DNA from 2 places in the Enterococcus sp. AZ128 genome. Region 1 is predicted to be linked to the other one. Evidence: predicted binding sites of a transcription regulator. Region 1 holds the regulator's gene; the other holds the start of a gene.
What was found. Region 1 encodes HrcA, which represses chaperone genes, less so after heat shock. Its sites were predicted from a motif close to TTAGCACTCNNNNNNNNNGAGTGCTAA; they were not measured.
Positions count from the first base shown of each region.

Region 1 (8,633 bases):
AAACAACCAAAGTTAATCTCAATTATGCGCGATAGCTATGTTGACATTCCTGGTCATGGGAAGGACAAGATCAATGCGGCGTATTCGTACGGCGGAATTGAACTGGTGCGTAAAACGCTTAAAGAGAACTTTAATCTTCCAATTGAATATTATGTCACGATAAATTTCGATCATTTTAAAGAAGCTACTGATAGCCTGTTTCCCAAGGGTGTGACCATTGATGCGGAGAAGAATCTAGATTTGGATCAAGTATTTATTAAAGCGGGCAAACAGAAAATGGACGGAAATACCTTGTTACAGTATTCTCGATTCCGTGAAGACGAGGAAGGAGATTTTGGGCGAATCCGCCGACAGCAACAAGTGCTCTCGGCCATCTCACAACAAGTCACCACCGTTACTTCATTAAGTAAATTGCCAAAAACAACTGGAAAGCTATTGGGATATGTCGATACAAATCTATCTGAAAGTACAATTTTGAGAGTAGGAAAAGATTTTGCTTTAGGTGATACGGAAAAAATTGAATCACTTGCTGTACCGATCGATAAAACGTGGGAATTCAACAATGATACGCCAAGTGGCAGTGTTTTAGCGTTAGATACCGCAGCAAATGCAAAAGCAATTCAAACGTTTTTAACAGAATAGTCGAATAAAACCTGAAATTTTTTAAGCCAACGGATACTCGCTGGCTTTTTGTATTTTGTCGAAAAGGAACGGGCATCAAATTTTTAGACAAATCGGTCAATTTGTTTATTAACAGATTTGCATGGTATTAGCTATAATCCTTGTCGAGGGGATGAAATAAATAATGGAGAAACTAGCTTTATTTGTATTATGTAGTGGATTCGCTACAAGCTTGTTTGGGTTTAACACAGAAGCCTTTGCAAGTGCAGATAGTCCAAAATCCGCGTTGTCGGAAACGATCAATAGTCCAGCTGCTTCTGACGATTCAGCAAACAGACAGGCAGAAATAGAGACTGTTTTGAAATTGGCGCAGCAACAATTTGAAGTGCATCAAAAACAGATCGTCCAAGATGTTGCTAAGGTCCAAAAGCGTTCTCAGAAACACCATGAGGCTATTCATAATGATTTCACAACGATTAAAGGGCAACTAGATCAGTCCCACAACAATTTTCAAAATCATTTTAATGAGGTAAATGGTCGTATTCAAGAGGATTACGACAAAGTTGAAAATCAATGGTTACTGACCCAAAAAAATTAGATCAAGCACGAGCTGATTTTAATCGAAGGATCGCAGAGGTTGAAAAATTGCAGGAACAATTGCATGCCGATCGTACAACAATTGATCAAAGTGTTTCAAAGGCTAAAAGCAATGCACAGGCATTAAGTGGTCAACTAGCTGAAGGAACAGAAAACACACAAGCAGCTGTTTCAGCTGTTGAAAATCGCACGGGCGATATCGAAGGCAGCATCAATCGAATTAAGGCAGTTCTTGATTCAGCCGGTGACGACCTTTCGGCGAACGGAACAAAGGTTGAACAAACGCCCGTCAAAATGTCTGTACCAACAGAAAATGCTGCTGACTCTCAACAAAAAAAGACAATACCACAGGCAACGGAATACCCTAAAACAAATGATCAGGCCAATAATTTTCTTTCATTAATCGGCTTTGGAATTATTGGAAGTATCATTTTTTTCTACACGCGAAAAAATCTGTAAATAAAATAAAAAATCAAGACTTGATGACCTGAAATAAATTACGCAGGATCATCTAGTCTTTTTTTTGTTTAATTATTACATTAGGAATGCTGGATAAAAGCAAGTGTTTGTTTCTAACAAAGAGATGTATGATAGAATACGTCTGTTACTACTACTTAGAAAGAGGAACGAGATGACAAAATCTACTTCAGCCTACATTCACATCCCGTTTTGTGAACATATTTGTTACTACTGCGACTTCAACAAAGTCTTTCTTGAAGGACAGCCTGTTGATGAATATATCGAAGCGTTGTTGAAAGAGGCACGCTTAGCTTTAAGACAAAACCCAGTCGAGAAAATGGAAACACTCTATGTCGGAGGTGGTACACCTACGTCGTTGAATGCTACTCAGTTAGATCGTTTATTAAGCGGGTTGCGAGAAATTCTTCCTTATAGTGATGGGGAATTTACAGTTGAGGCGAATCCTGGCGATTTAACTGCGGATAAATTAGAAGTAATGAAAAACTTCGGGGTCAATCGCCTTTCAATGGGTGTTCAAACATTTGATGACCGATTGCTAAAAAAGATTGGACGCAAGCATACCGCACAGGATGTATATGACACGATTCGATTATTAGAAGAAAAAGATTTTCGCAACGTGACAATTGATTTGATTTATGCGCTGCCTGGTCAGAGCTTGGAAAGCTTTCGGGATACTGTGACGCGAGCTTTAGCATTAGATTTGCCCCATTACGCGTTGTATTCATTGATTTTAGAAAATCAAACGATGTTTATGAATTGGGTTAGAAGAGGAAAAATGCATCTTCCAGAACAAGATCTGGAAGCCCAGATGTACGCAGAAACAATTGAAGCAATGGAACAAGCGGGACGAAAGCAATACGAAATCAGTAATTTTGCAAAACCTGGTTTTGAAAGCCAGCACAATCTAGTTTACTGGAATAATCAAAATTACTTTGGTCTTGGAGCAGGAGCTAGCGGGTATCTTGGAAACCGACGCTATAAAAATCGTGGACCAATCCAACATTACTTAAAGTCACTGAAAAATGATCAGCTTCCTGTATTGGAGGAAGAGGTTTTAACTCAACAAGCACAGATCGAAGAGGAGATGTTTCTAGGCTTAAGAAAAATTTTAGGTGTTGATAAAGCCATTTTCGAAAGTCGTTTTGGTCTAAGTTTGACGGATGTGTATGGTGATGTGATAGAAAAATTGAAATTGCAAAAGTTGATAACAGAAACAAATTCAAGGGTTTATTTGACTGAGGAGGGTTTGTTTCGAGGGAATGATGTTTTTGAAGAATTTTTATTAAGCAATGGCAATTAGCACTCTCTAACCGAGAGTGCTAATTTTTTATAATTTTCCCTTGACTTATATAGAAGTTGTTGGTATATTAATAATCGAGTTAGCACTTAAAAAGAAAGAGTGCTAACTAAAGGATGAGAAGAATGTTAACAGAGAGGCAAAAACTGATTCTCAGCTTGATCATCCAAGACTTTACCAATACGGGGCAACCGGTTGGTTCAAAAAGTTTAATGGAAGAAGGCGTAAAAGCAAGTTCTGCGACTATCCGCAATGATATGAAAGCTTTAGAAGAGTCGGGGCTATTAGAGAAAACTCATTCTTCATCTGGAAGAATTCCGTCGGCTTTAGGCTATCGATATTATGTGGATTATCTGTTGACGCCATCAAAGGTGAGTAATCAAGAAGTAGATCAGATCCGCAGGTCGTTAAAGAAGGATATCCATGAAATAGATGATATCATTCAACAATCGGCAAAAATACTTTCACAAGTTACTAGCTATACGGCGTTTTCACTAGGTCCTGAAATGAAAGATCGGACATTGACCGGTTTTCGAATCGTACCACTAAATGACCGGCAAATCTTGGCGATTATTGTTACAGATAAGGGAAATGTCGAGAGCCAAGTTTTTCGCATACCTGAAAATGTAGACAGTCAAGACTTGGAAAAAATGGTTCGAATCATCAATGACCGTTTAGTTGGGCAACCGTTGATGAGTGTCTACCAAAAATTGAGAACTGAAATCCCAATGATCTTACATCGTTATTTTCAAACAACCGAAGGTATCAGCAACTTGTTTGATGTTATTTTAAATGATGCTTTTGAAGATAAAGTCTTTGTAAGTGGACGAATGAATATTTTGAATTTTAATCCTGATCAAGACTTTAATCATGTCAAATCGATGTATTCATTGATGCAAAATTCCGATGAACTAACACAATTGTTGTTGCCGTCGGATAACAACATTCATGTTCGAATCGGAACCGAAATGGGAAATGATTTGTTTGATCACTTGAGTATGATTCAGGCAAATTATGAAATTCAAGGTCATGGCCGGGGAACAATTGCGTTATTGGGACCGACATCAATGCCTTATTCAAAGATTTTTGGATTATTGGAAGTTTTCCGATACGAGTTGACAAGTGCATTGGACGATTATTATCGTTCTTTGGATTTATATCATTAGAAACGATTCCTAAAAAGAAAGGAAGAATGTATAGTGGCAAAAGAAAAGAAACAAAAAGTTGAAGAAGAGTTAGAAGATGCTGAAGCAACTGAAAATGATTCGACTGAAAAAGAAGCGGAAGACATTGATATCCCAGAAGTCTCTGAAGTTGAAGAATTAACGAACAAATTCAGCGAGATGGAAGATAAATTTTTGCGAGCTCGCGCTGAGATCGCAAATATGTCTAATCGCAATAAGAATGAACGAGAACAACTCGTTCGCTATCGTTCGCAAGATCTTGGCAAGAAACTATTGCCGGCGATCGATAATCTAGAAAGAGCTCTGGCAACTGAGGTTTCAGATGATCAAGGTGTCGGCCTGAAAAAGGGTGTGGAAATGGTGCTTGAAAGTTTAACTGTTGCTTTAAAAGAAGAAGGGATTACTGAAATTGAAGCTGAAGGTAAAACCTTTGATCCAAATCTTCATCAAGCAGTTCAAACAGTACCAGCCGAGAATGATGTAAAACCTGAGACAATTGTTAATGTCTTACAAAAAGGGTATCAGCTACATGATCGTGTTTTGCGTCCAGCAATGGTGATCGTAGCTCAATAAAATATATAAACTACTAAACTAAACATATAACGAAAAGGAGATTTTCAACTATGAGTAAAATTATTGGTATTGACTTAGGTACAACAAACTCAGCAGTCGCTGTCTTAGAAGGCGGAGAAGCTAAAATCATCACTAACCCAGAAGGAAATCGTACAACGCCTTCAGTTGTTTCATTCAAAAATGGTGAGATCCAAGTCGGTGAAGTAGCAAAACGTCAAGCTGTGACAAATCCGCATACGATTTCATCTATTAAACGTCATATGGGTGAAGCTGGCTATAAAGTAGAAGCAGATGGCAAATCTTATACACCACAAGAAATTTCTGCGATGGTATTACAATATATTAAGGGATTTGCAGAAGACTATTTAGGTGAAAAGGTTGAGAAAGCAGTTATCACAGTTCCTGCTTACTTCAATGACTCACAACGTCAAGCAACAAAAGATGCTGGTAAAATTGCTGGTTTAGAAGTTGAGCGTATTGTCAATGAACCAACTGCAGCAGCTTTGGCATATGGTTTAGATAAAACAGATAAAGACGAAAAAATCTTAGTATTTGACCTTGGTGGTGGTACTTTCGACGTTTCAATCCTTGAATTAGGAGATGGCGTGTTTGACGTATTATCTACTGCTGGTGACAATAGTCTTGGTGGGGATGACTTTGATAACAAGATCATTGACTACTTAGTTGCTGACTTCAAGAAAGAAAACGGCATTGATTTATCTAAAGATAAAATGGCTATGCAACGTCTAAAAGATGCCGCTGAAAAAGCGAAAAAAGATTTATCTGGTGTCAGCTCAACGCAAATCAGCTTGCCATTTATTACAGCTGGTGATGCGGGGCCATTGCACTTAGAAACGACACTTTCTCGTGCTAAATTCGATGAAATCACTGCCGACTTAGTAGAACGCACTAAAGCACCAGTACGCCAAGCGTTAAAAGATGCTGGTTTATCTCAATCAGAGGTTGATGAAGTTATCTTGGTTGGGGGTTCAACTCGTATTCCTGCAGTTGTTGAGGCGGTACGTAAAGAAACCGGAAAAGAACCAAACAAATCAGTAAACCCAGACGAAGTTGTAGCTATGGGTGCTGCAATTCAAGGTGGCGTTATCACTGGTGATGTGAAGGACGTTGTTTTACTAGACGTAACTCCATTATCATTAGGTATCGAAACAATGGGCGGCGTGTTCACTAAATTGATCGACCGCAATACGACGATCCCAACAAGCAAATCACAAGTATTCTCAACAGCTGCTGACAACCAACCTGCTGTAGACATCCATGTCTTGCAAGGTGAACGTCCAATGGCTGCTGACAACAAAACGTTAGGTCGTTTCCAATTAACTGATATTCCTGCTGCACCACGGGGAATCCCTCAAATCGAAGTATCATTTGATATCGACAAAAACGGTATTGTAAATGTATCTGCGAAAGATTTAGGAACACAAAAAGAACAAAAAATCACGATCAAATCTTCATCTGGTTTATCAGACGACGAAATCGAACGTATGGTGAAAGATGCCGAAGCAAATGCTGATGCAGATAAAGCTCGTAAAGAAGAAGTGGATCTACGTAATGACGTTGATGCTTTGCTATTCTCTGTTGATAAAACATTGAAAGAATTAGAAGGTAAAGTTGACGCTGATGAAGTGAAGAAAGCGGAAGATGCGCGCGACGAATTGAAAGCGGCAGTTGAAGCGAATGATATTGAAGATATGAAAGTGAAACGCGATGCGTTGAACGAAATCGTACAAAACTTAACGGTTAAACTTTACGAACAAGCAGCTCAACAACAAGCAGAGGCTGATCCAAACGCAGCTCAAGGCGGCGCGGATGATGTCGTAGATGCTGATTTTGAAGAAGTTAACGATGACGACAAATAATTGATTCGTTGATAAAGGCCAAAGTCATCGCTTTGGCCTTTTTTCTTTCAAGGTTGGTGATTCCTTTAGAAAAAAATCCAAGAAAAGTATCGTATCGATTTTGAGTGTGATACAATACTAACGATTCTATGAAATTATGGAGGGAAGCCAATGGCTACAAAACGGGATTATTACGAAGTCCTTGGGGTGCAAAAAGGCGCTTCGGATGATGAAATAAAAAAGGCATACCGCAAGCTTTCCAAGCAGTATCACCCTGATATTAATAAAGAAGCTGACGCTGAGGAAAAGTTTAAGGAAATTTCTGAAGCTTATGAAATTTTGAGTGATCCACAGAAACGTGCGGCTTACGACCAATATGGGCACGCAGGAACTGATCCAAATTTTGGAGCAGGCGGAGCAGGTGGTTTCGGAGGTGCTGGTGGCTTTGGCGGAGCAGGCGGATTTGGGTTTGAAGATATTTTTGAATCTTTTTTTGGCGGCGGAGGTTCACGCCAGGCGGATCCTAAAGCACCAAGGCAAGGCGCTGATTTACAATACTCGATCAATTTGGAGTTTGAGGAAGCCATTTTTGGTGTGGAAAAAGATATCAAGTACAACCGTGAGGAAACCTGTCATACTTGTAACGGGAACGGTGCGAAGCCAGGTACAGAACCAGAAGTTTGTCATAAATGTCATGGTTCAGGTTCGATCAATGTGGAACATCAGACACCGCTGGGACGTGTGATGAGTCGACAAACATGTGATGTTTGTCATGGGACTGGGAAAGAAATTAAAGAACCTTGTCCGACCTGTCATGGTTCAGGGCATGAAAAACGGCCTCATACAGTCAAGGTAAAAGTTCCTGCTGGTGTTGAAGATGGACAACAAATGCGTTTAGCAGATCAAGGGGAAGCCGGAATAAATGGCGGACCTTATGGTGATTTATATGTTGTCTTTAAAGTGAAACAAAGCGACATCTTTGACCGTGATGGTGGGGAAATTTATTACACATTATCTTTGAGTTTTGTGCAAGCAGCTTTAGGGGATGAAATTAATGTGCCGACTGTTCATGGAGATGTTAAACTGAAAATCCCCGCTGGAACACAAACGGGTGCTAAGTTCCGACTTCGTGGCAAGGGAGCACCAAGACTTCGTGGTAATACGAATGGTGATCAACAAGTAACAGTTAAGGTTATTACACCTAAAAACTTGAACGATAAGCAACGAGATGCTTTGCGAGCATTTGCAGAGGCTGGCGGACAAACTGTTAGTGAACAAAAAGAAGAAGGTTTCTTTGGTAAGGTGAAGGATGCCTTTGGCGGTAAGAAATAAAAATTGGAGGTCCAATCAATTCTCTATTGATTGGACCTCTTTTTTCTTTTACTATTATGTAAGAAGAGAATAAGTGTTGAAGGAGGTTCTCATGGATAAATTGGATAAATTATTTGATCGGATGACCAGAGACATGATGCATTATTTTATTGCTGGAGGGCTGGCTGAACCAGATGGCCTTATTCGCACGGTAGAATTCTTTTTAAGTTTTGTTGATAAAGGTAAACTTAGTGACAGATTAATGGATGAAGCGACTGTTAAGGATGCTCTGATTCATCATATGCCTAAACATATGCCGCTGTTTATTGACGAAAGTTTTTACGCCTATCAAATTTTGTTGGATCTTTACAGTGCTTTGTATCATGAGAAGATAATTACTGAAGAACAATGTAAAGATATGCAATATTTCATTTATCTTAATAAGACAACCTTTTTAACTCGTATGAGTAATCCGAACTATTGGTCAAAAACTAAGTTATCAATCATGGATGAGTGGCGCGAAGGGAATTTTGAGGTAGAAGATCCGTATAATGTTGAACATTACGATCTTGAAGAACCGCCGAAAAAAAATATTCCTGATAACATCTTGAATTTTCCTAAACAACATAAGGCTGAGGTCTCCAGTTATGTTATTCGTGTAGATTTAAAAGGTTTCCGGCCGCCTATTTGGCGTAGACTTCAAATTCCTTC
Region 1 covers NZ_JBIORZ010000001.1:1,523,700-1,532,332, reverse strand. The annotation lists gene IGI38_RS07485 (LCP family protein) at 1-642, shown strand, start outside; gene IGI38_RS07480 (hypothetical protein) at 806-1,219, shown strand; gene IGI38_RS07475 (LPXTG cell wall anchor domain-containing protein) at 1,195-1,677, shown strand; gene hemW (radical SAM family heme chaperone HemW) at 1,850-2,998, shown strand; gene hrcA (heat-inducible transcriptional repressor HrcA) at 3,121-4,161, shown strand; gene grpE (nucleotide exchange factor GrpE) at 4,192-4,752, shown strand; gene dnaK (molecular chaperone DnaK) at 4,803-6,632, shown strand; gene dnaJ (molecular chaperone DnaJ) at 6,783-7,943, shown strand; gene IGI38_RS07445 (plasmid pRiA4b ORF-3 family protein) at 8,035-8,633, shown strand, end outside.

Region 2 (8,633 bases), 150 kb from region 1:
GTTAGAATAAAAAAATCCTCACGAGGAGGATTAAATTTTAAAATCGAATAGACTAAGAATCAAAAGCAGCAGTGCCGGCAGCATTGAATTCATCGTATTTAACATCAAGTGAACAATTATAGAGTTCCAAATGTTTTTGGATAACAGATAAATCAAACCCAAATAAACGCCGAGAGCCATATAAGGAATCATGGCATAAATATTACCATTAAAATTATTCCAATGAACGAGCCCAAATAAAATTCCTTGAATGAAAAGCATCAAGATACGTAATACTTTATTCGTTAGTTTTCCCAATAGTAAATAACGAAAGGTCAGTTCTTCTGCAAAAGGAGCGATGAAGGGTGCAATTGCGGCTAAAACAGTCCAACTTGGACTAAGAGCTTGTGGAGAATAGGCTGTCGAAGAGCGGAGTTCAAGCAGTTCGCTTGGAATCAATCCGCGAACAATACGCAGTAGTAAAAAGATACCTGCGACTAATAAAATGCTTATTAACAACCTTCGGAAAAGTTTTTGCCGATACAATTTCCATTGAATCTTCAAAAAATCATGAAATAAATAAATCATAATTAGAAACCCAGACATGAAGAGCAGCGTGGATGACAATAACGCAATCTTAGGATCTTCTGTTAAGTGAAAGAACGGGAAAATATAATCGCCAATCCATAATTCTAATGGAATGATACAAAGGCCCCACCATTGTTTTCTATTTGTTTCCATGTTTTATCCCCCTTTCTTTTTTTAGTTTAAAAAAAGAGAAGAATTGTGTAAAGCAATATGAAATAATAATAAATTTGTTTCTGAAAATTTTGGTATACTTATAAAAAGGGAGGGAGATTGTGTTGGATTATCAAATGCAGAAAACGATGGGGAAATGTTTTCGCAGTAAAGGTTCTAGTATTACTGGAATCGTTCGAATCTTGGGAAGTTGGTATGATTATAAAGTGATCAATGGGCCGCCTGAGTCGGAAGATATGCTAGAGGTCATTGATTTTACTAGCCGAGAGTTATTCGTCATCATTAATAATAATTTAGAAGAAAGCGATGTGAATTATATTGTTAATTTTTAATATCATCTTACTTGCGATTGTAGTTATTGTGCTTTTGTTTATCATCAGTCAATTAGTCGTGATCGTACAACAAGGAGAAGTCAAGGTTGTTGAAAGTTTTGGTAAATATGTTAAAACATTAGATCCTGGATTGCATTTTTTGATTCCAATTTTGTATGTGGTTCGTCGACGTGTTTCGTTAAAACAAACTCCGATCCAAATCGAACCTCAAAGTGTTATTACTCGGGATAATGTAATTGTTGAGATCGATGAAGCAATCAAATATCATGTGACGGATGCAAGAGCATTTGTATATGATAATGAAGATTCAGTTACCTCAATGATCCAAGATTGTCAATCGAACTTACGGGGAATTATCGGTAAGATGGAGTTGAATGAGGTGTTGAACGGTACCGAAGAGATTAATGTAAATCTTTATGAAAGTGTGAAAGATATTACTGCGGGTTACGGTCTCTCGATTGACCGAATTAATATCGGTGAGATATCAGTTTCAGATGAAATTGTGAACTCCATGAATAAATTAATCACAGCAAGTCGAGACAAAGAATCATTGATTACGATCTCTGAAGGTAAGAAGCAATCTGTGATTTTAGAATCGGAAGCGAAATCATCTGAAATGCAGATTGATGCAGAAGCACGGGCAAGACAAACAAAAATCGATGCCGATGCACGAGCGGATCGGACACGGATTGATGCGGCAGCAGAAGCAGATCGAATTGCAAAAATTACTGAAGCTGAGACTGCCCGGATCAAAGAAATTAATAAAGCAATTGCTGAAAGTAATTTAACAGATGAAATGATTGCATATCTGGGAATTGAAGCGTTCAAACATGTCGTTGAAAACAATGGGAATACCGTGATTATGCCAAGTAATCTGACAGAACTCGGAAATGTGCCGGCAATCAAGGAAATCTGGCAGCAAACGAAGTAAATACATTTATCATTATAGAAATAAAGAAAAACAGCCGCAATTTTTGAAAATTGTTTGCTAATCTGTCAAATAGATTTTTAGGAAAAAAGAATCTGATAGAGTATAGTAAGATGGTATTTACTGGAAATCGAATTTATTCTTCTTTCTAGAAAAAATAAATTCTGTAATTGGATTTAGGAGTTGAAATACTATCATAGTAAAAAAACAGACCTCGAAAATTATTTCGGCAATAGTTGTAGTGTTAGCAGGGATTTATGGCATTTATTCACAAGTAACCTCTAACAATGAAGCGAACGAGGCAGTAAAAGAAGTAACAGTTAATCAAATTTCAGAACTTCCTGATTATGACGGAAAGCATCAAACGATTCAATTGAACCAGAATAAACCTAATTTTTCTAAAGAGGATCTTTCGTTGGAAAAAGGGACATGGACACGCTTTTCCAATTTGGATCAACTGAATCGTGTCGGCGTTGCAGACGGGATGTTAGGGAAAAATCTGATGCCCCATCAAAAGCGAGAACGGTTATATGTAAAACCGACTGGCTGGCATCAGAAATTTTATAATGATAAGCCGTTGTATAACCGAGCACATCTGATTGCTTATCAATTTTCCGGAGAGAACAATAATTTGAAAAACTTGATGACTGGTACAGCTTCAATGAATGATCCAGGAATGAATGACCATGAGATTGAAATTGGAAACTATATCCGCGAAACCAATCACCACGTACGTTATCGCGTGACACCGTACTTCAAGGGAGACGAATTAGTCGCTCGTGGAGTTCAAATGGAGGCGCAAAGTATTGAGGATAATCAAATCTCGATTAATCTCTTTATATATAACGTTCAAGAAGGTATTAAGATTGATTATCAGAACGGGTACTCACAAAAATAATAGAAGAAAATCAGCCGAGTTTGTCTTGGCTGATTTTTTTATAAAAAGAGCACTGTGGGACAAGAACGTAGCTATTTGGTTAGGTAAAATTAATAATGTCCACGAACTAATATAAAGAAGGCTGGTGTTATTATGCAATGGAGCGAGCTGTTTAACGCTGATCGGGAACCGTCAGAAAAACAAATTACAGATTTTATTTCAAATCCCTTATGGATTGAACTGTCTGATCATTTAAGACAAACGTATAATGTAAAACCAAAACATGTTTATAGTGGTTGCTCAATGGGCGATGGTTATTGGAAGGGATGGAACATTAAGTTTAAAAAGAGTGGAAAAGCCCTATGTACCGTTTATCCAAAACAAGGTTACTTTGTGGCAATGATTTCTTTCAGTGTGAAAGAGTTGGATAAAGCAGATGCATTGGTAGAACTTTGTTGTGAATACACTAAGAATAAGTATCAGCAAGCTAAGAGCAGTAAACTAGGGAAATCAATTTCTTTTGAGGTAACCGATGAAAAAATATTGCAAGATATCAAAGAGCTTGCTGCATGCAGAGCAGAATCAACTAAAAAATAAATTTCTAACCGCCTAAGCTATTTTCTTAGGTGTTTTTTTGAGCTATTTTAAACTTGATATTGCTTATAGACTTTAAATGATTGAAAATAGAGTAGGAAATCTAAAATACCAAATAAAAATTTATATCATCTATACAATTTTTTATGACTATTATTTAATCGTTATGCAGGAAGACTTGAGAGTAAAAAGCATGAATAGGAGTTAGCAAATGGAAGAGTATCAGAGAGCAAGATACAGGGCAACGGCATTGAGTTTGAGTAAAAAATTAGAGCGCCGTAACTTTCAATCAATTATTTGCCAAAACTTGGTTGAAGCAAAAGAACAAGCTTTGCAAATCATCGCTTCAAAGAAATCAGTAGCTTTTGGTGGGTCGATTACAGTAGAGCAGTCAGGTATCATTGAAGCCCTTTACAATCGCGGTCAACCGATGATCGACCGCGAAAAAACGAGTTCGCCGGAAGAACGACATCAAGTAATGAAACAGGCGTTGACAGCCGATTATTTTTTGACCAGTATAAATGGTGTTACGGAAGATGGAGAACTAGTGAATGTTGACAGTGTAGGAAATCGCGTTGCTGCTATAACATATGGGCCTGACAAAGTGTTAGCCTTTGTCAGTATGCAAAAAGTTTATGGCAGTTTGGATATGACTGTGGAGATGGTACGAAAAAACACAGCCCCGTTAAATGCCCATCGCTTGGGATTGCAAAAGACACCTTGTATTAAGAAAGGTCTTTGCGGAGATTGTCTACAAACGGAATGTATCTGTAATACAATCGCAATTACACGACGATCAATGGTAAAAGATCGTATCGTCATTTTTTTAATCATTGAAGAAGTTGGCCTATAGTATTAGTAGAAAAAGTAAACAAAAAACCGAGGGAAATCCTCGGTTTTTTAGCTGCTATTAATTTAAAGCGCTGCTGTTTTCCATAACTTCATCAATCAAGCCGTAAGCTTTTGCTTCTTCAGCAGACATGAAGTTGTCACGATCTGTATCGCGTTCGATCACTTCGATTGGTTGACCTGTGCGCTCAGCCAAAATATTATTCAAACGTTCGCGTGTTTTCAAGATATGACGTGCAGCAATCTCGATTTCTGTTGCCTGACCCTGAGCTCCGCCCAATGGTTGATGAATCATAATCTCGGCATTCGGCAATGCAAAACGTTTGCCTTTAGTGCCGGCTGTTAATAGGAAGCTACCCATTGAGGCTGCCATACCAAGTACAATCGTTTGTACGTCAGCTTTAACAAAATTCATCGTGTCAAAAATTGCTAAGCCGGCAGAAACACTGCCACCTGGCGAGTTGATGTAAAGGTAGATATCTTTTTCAGAATCCTGGGCATCCAAGAAAAGCAACTGGGCGATGATGGTATTCGCCATATCATCGTTTACTTCGCCGCTTAACATGATGATGCGGTCTTTCAATAAACGAGAATAAATGTCGTAAGCGCGTTCGCCACGAGATGATTGTTCAATGACTGTAGGGACTAAATTCATAGTGAATCCTCCTTAAAATATTGTTCGTAAATTATTTTAGCACAAACAAGGTTAGATTGCTAAAACTTAAAGAAAGTATACAACGTTGGTCAGTTTTGGTCAAATAGAAGGCATCGTTCTTTTAAACGGGTCAAACTATCCTAGAAACAGAAAAATATGGTACTATTAATGACGATGATAACAGGATGTCAGATTGCCACATTATGTAAAATGCCAGTGGGATGATGAGCGTGTTGAAAATCAGTTGATTTTTTTGTAAGAATTAATTTTAAAAGTATGAAAGCAGGAGGGAAAAACGTGGAAATCGCATTTATTGGACTAATCGGCGTATTGATTGGAGCAGGATTAACGGGAATTGCAGTCTATTTTGTTTTTAAGTATATCGACCTACGCCATCAGCGTGAAAGAGAGTTAGAGCACCAGGTTAAAGAAATTGAAACAATTAATCTCTTAAATAAAAAGGTTAATGAAATTTTATCCAAACGGAATGTTTTAATGCAAGACTATGTAACGTTTAATTCATTTGATGACTGTTACATTACGATCGATGATTTCATTTACTTGAATTCTTTTGCCGCTCAGAATAATTTTTATTTACCAAATTATTTGATTGAAGAATTTTTCAAAAATATTTCTCATCGCAAAGTTATTTTATCTCCCGAAGAAACGGTTAAAATCGGTGGATATACTTACAAAGGCGGGCGGATCGTTATGGAGACTTTTTCTGAACAGCTTCTGGAAATTTTAGACGAAAAAAAACAGCAGCTATCTCGATCAACAAAGCAACCTTTACGCTATTTCAAGGTACAGTAACATGTTGCTGTAAAATTGTGAACAGATTTGAATTATTTTAGGTAATTACGAACGAGGTGATATTAGATGACAGTAATTATTGCTCATCGCGGGAGTGCAGGGACTCATCCAGAGAATACATTGCCAGCGTTCATGGAAGCGGTACGGACTGGTGCGGATGGAATCGAATTGGATGTTCATCTAACTGCTGACCAGCATTTGGTTGTCATCCATGACGAAAGTGTCGATCGAACAACTGATGGCAAGGGTCTGATTAGAGAGTTAACATTGGAAGAAATTAAGAAATTGGATGCAGGAAGTTGGTTTGATGAGAAATACCAAGCAACTAAAATATCCACATTGCAAGAAGTTTTGAATTTATTGCTGCAGATGCGTTTCCGCGGCTTTTTATGTATTGAGATCAAAACAAATAAGTTTCATTATCCTGGAATTGAGGAGAAAATTTCTGAAGTCATGACAAGCAAGACTTGGCCCTTTACTTATTGGTACACGAGCTTTAATGTGGATTCATTGCGGATCATGCATGAGTATGAACCGAACGCACAATATGATCTAATTCAAAAAAATGATTTAGAAAAATATCAAATTGTATTAGATACTGATTTTATTGAAGGACTTCATCCAAGCTGTGATTGGGTTAAACAACATCCCGAGGTCGTTGAAAAATTTGAAAAATCAATTCGCCCATGGACACCGAATCTTTATGAAACTATGATGACTTGCTACGAGAATAATCTAGCGGGTATCATTACGGACTTTCCGGAAAAAGCACTCCGTACGAGAAGCAGGTTCAAACAATGAAAGTAATTGCAATTGTTGGACCGACGGCTGTTGGCAAAACCAGCTTAAGCATTGAACTGGCTAAACGTTTCAATGGAGAAATTATTAGTGGCGATTCCATGCAGGTATACCGAGGGTTAGATATCGGAACGGCTAAGGTGACACTTGCTGAGATGGATGGAATTCCTCATCATTTGATTGACGTGCGGGATATTGATGAAAAATATTCTGCGGCTGATTTTCAGAAGGCGGGCAGACAGGCGATTGAAGAAATTAGTCAACGAGGAAAACTGCCGATCGTCGTCGGAGGAACCGGGTTATATATCCAATCTTTATTGTGGGATTATAAACTTGGCAGTGAGGGCGAACCAGAAGATGATTCACTACGGGGAAAATATGAGAGTTTTGCAGAAAAAAATGGTAATCGAGTACTGTGGGAACAATTACAAACAGTTGATCCGTTGGCTGCAGAAAAAATACATTTTAACAATCGTAAAAAGATGATTCGAGCCTTGGAAGTTTTTGAAGTAACTGGTCATTCGATACTAGAACCCAAAGAACAGCCACAGAAAATTTATGATAGTTTTTTGATTGGTCTCAATACAGATCGAGCTTATTTGTACCAGCGAATCAATCAACGAGTTGACTTAATGGTCACGGAGGGGCTCTTAGAAGAAGCGAAGAGGCTTTCGGAAACACCTGATGTTCAAGCAGCTCAAGGAATTGGATATAAAGAATTGTTTCCTTATTTCACTGGTATTTCTTCACTGGATGAAGCGCTTGATGAAGTAAAGCTGCACTCGCGACGTTATGCTAAACGCCAATTGACTTGGTTTCGTAACCGCATGTCAGTTCATTGGTATGATTTAGTTCAACAACCTGATGCGATTATTGAGATTGAATCAGCAATTACAAAATGGCTGGTTAATGAAGTTGATGAAGATGGAACAAAAGAATAGAATTGCTGTTTTATAACTATATTAAATGAATTTATCAGGTTTCAATGTAAAAGAAAAACGATAGTAATACAAATTAGGAGGAAACGGATTGTCAGAAAGAGTCATTTTAGTCGGCGTCGAAACAGACGAGAGTAAGTTTAACTATTTAGAATCAATGCATGAGTTGGCCGGACTAACCAAGACGGCTCATGGCGAGATAGTTTTTTCATTAACACAAAAGCGCCCTAAGGTTGATCGACAAACGATTATCGGTAAAGGGAAAATCGAGGAGCTTGCTCAGTTGGTTGATGCACATGAAGCGGAACTTGTGATCTTCAATCATGCCTTATCTCCCCGACAAAGCCAAACGATTGAAACTCAAGTGGGTGTGCCGGTGATTGATCGGATTCAGTTGATTTTAGACATCTTTGCACAACGTGCCCGCTCAAAGGAAGGGAAGTTGCAGGTTGAACTTGCACAATTAGATTATTTATTACCGCGTTTAGTAGGACAAGGACAGAGTTTATCTCGACTTGGCGGTGGTATTGGAACTCGAGGTCCCGGTGAAACCAAGTTGGAAACAGATCGTCGCCACATTCGGCGTCGTATCTCTGCAATCAAAAAAGAATTAAAGGAAGTCAAGGCGCATCGTGAACGAAGCCGCCAAAAACGACAGCAGTCTAGTATTTTTCAAATGGGGCTGATTGGATATACGAACGCAGGAAAGTCAACGATTCTTAATTTGCTAACAAATGCTGATACATATTCTGAGGATCAATTATTTGCTACATTGGATCCCTTGACGAAACGTTGGCACTTGCCGCAGGGGATGGAGACGACTATTACTGACACCGTTGGTTTTATTCAAGATTTACCGACGCAATTAGTAGATGCTTTTCAATCGACCCTAGAAGAAAGCAAGGGCATGGACCTTTTGTTGCATATCGTAGATGCAAGTGCTGAAGATCGCCAGCAACAAGAAAAGACTGTAATCGATTTGTTAAAGGAGCTTGAAATGGACGACATACCAATGCTTACTATCTATAATAAAGCCGATCGGATCGATGAATTCACCTTTGCTCCAACGCTATTTCCTAGTGTTTTGATCTCTGCAAAGACGAATAAGGGG
Region 2 covers NZ_JBIORZ010000001.1:1,675,317-1,683,949, reverse strand. The annotation lists gene IGI38_RS08275 (lysostaphin resistance A-like protein) at 31-720, opposite strand; gene IGI38_RS08270 (hypothetical protein) at 840-1,070, shown strand; gene IGI38_RS08265 (SPFH domain-containing protein) at 1,057-2,001, shown strand; gene IGI38_RS08260 (DNA/RNA non-specific endonuclease) at 2,195-2,896, shown strand; gene IGI38_RS08255 (DUF3788 domain-containing protein) at 3,029-3,472, shown strand; gene IGI38_RS08250 (lactate utilization protein) at 3,681-4,322, shown strand; gene clpP (ATP-dependent Clp endopeptidase proteolytic subunit ClpP) at 4,380-4,973, opposite strand; gene IGI38_RS08240 (hypothetical protein) at 5,271-5,786, shown strand; gene IGI38_RS08235 (glycerophosphodiester phosphodiesterase) at 5,853-6,587, shown strand; gene miaA (tRNA (adenosine(37)-N6)-dimethylallyltransferase MiaA) at 6,584-7,525, shown strand; gene hflX (GTPase HflX) at 7,614-8,633, shown strand, end outside.
Region 2: clpP (ATP-dependent Clp endopeptidase proteolytic subunit ClpP) is a predicted target of HrcA. The motif match lies at 5,010-5,036, and genes of this name have one in related genera.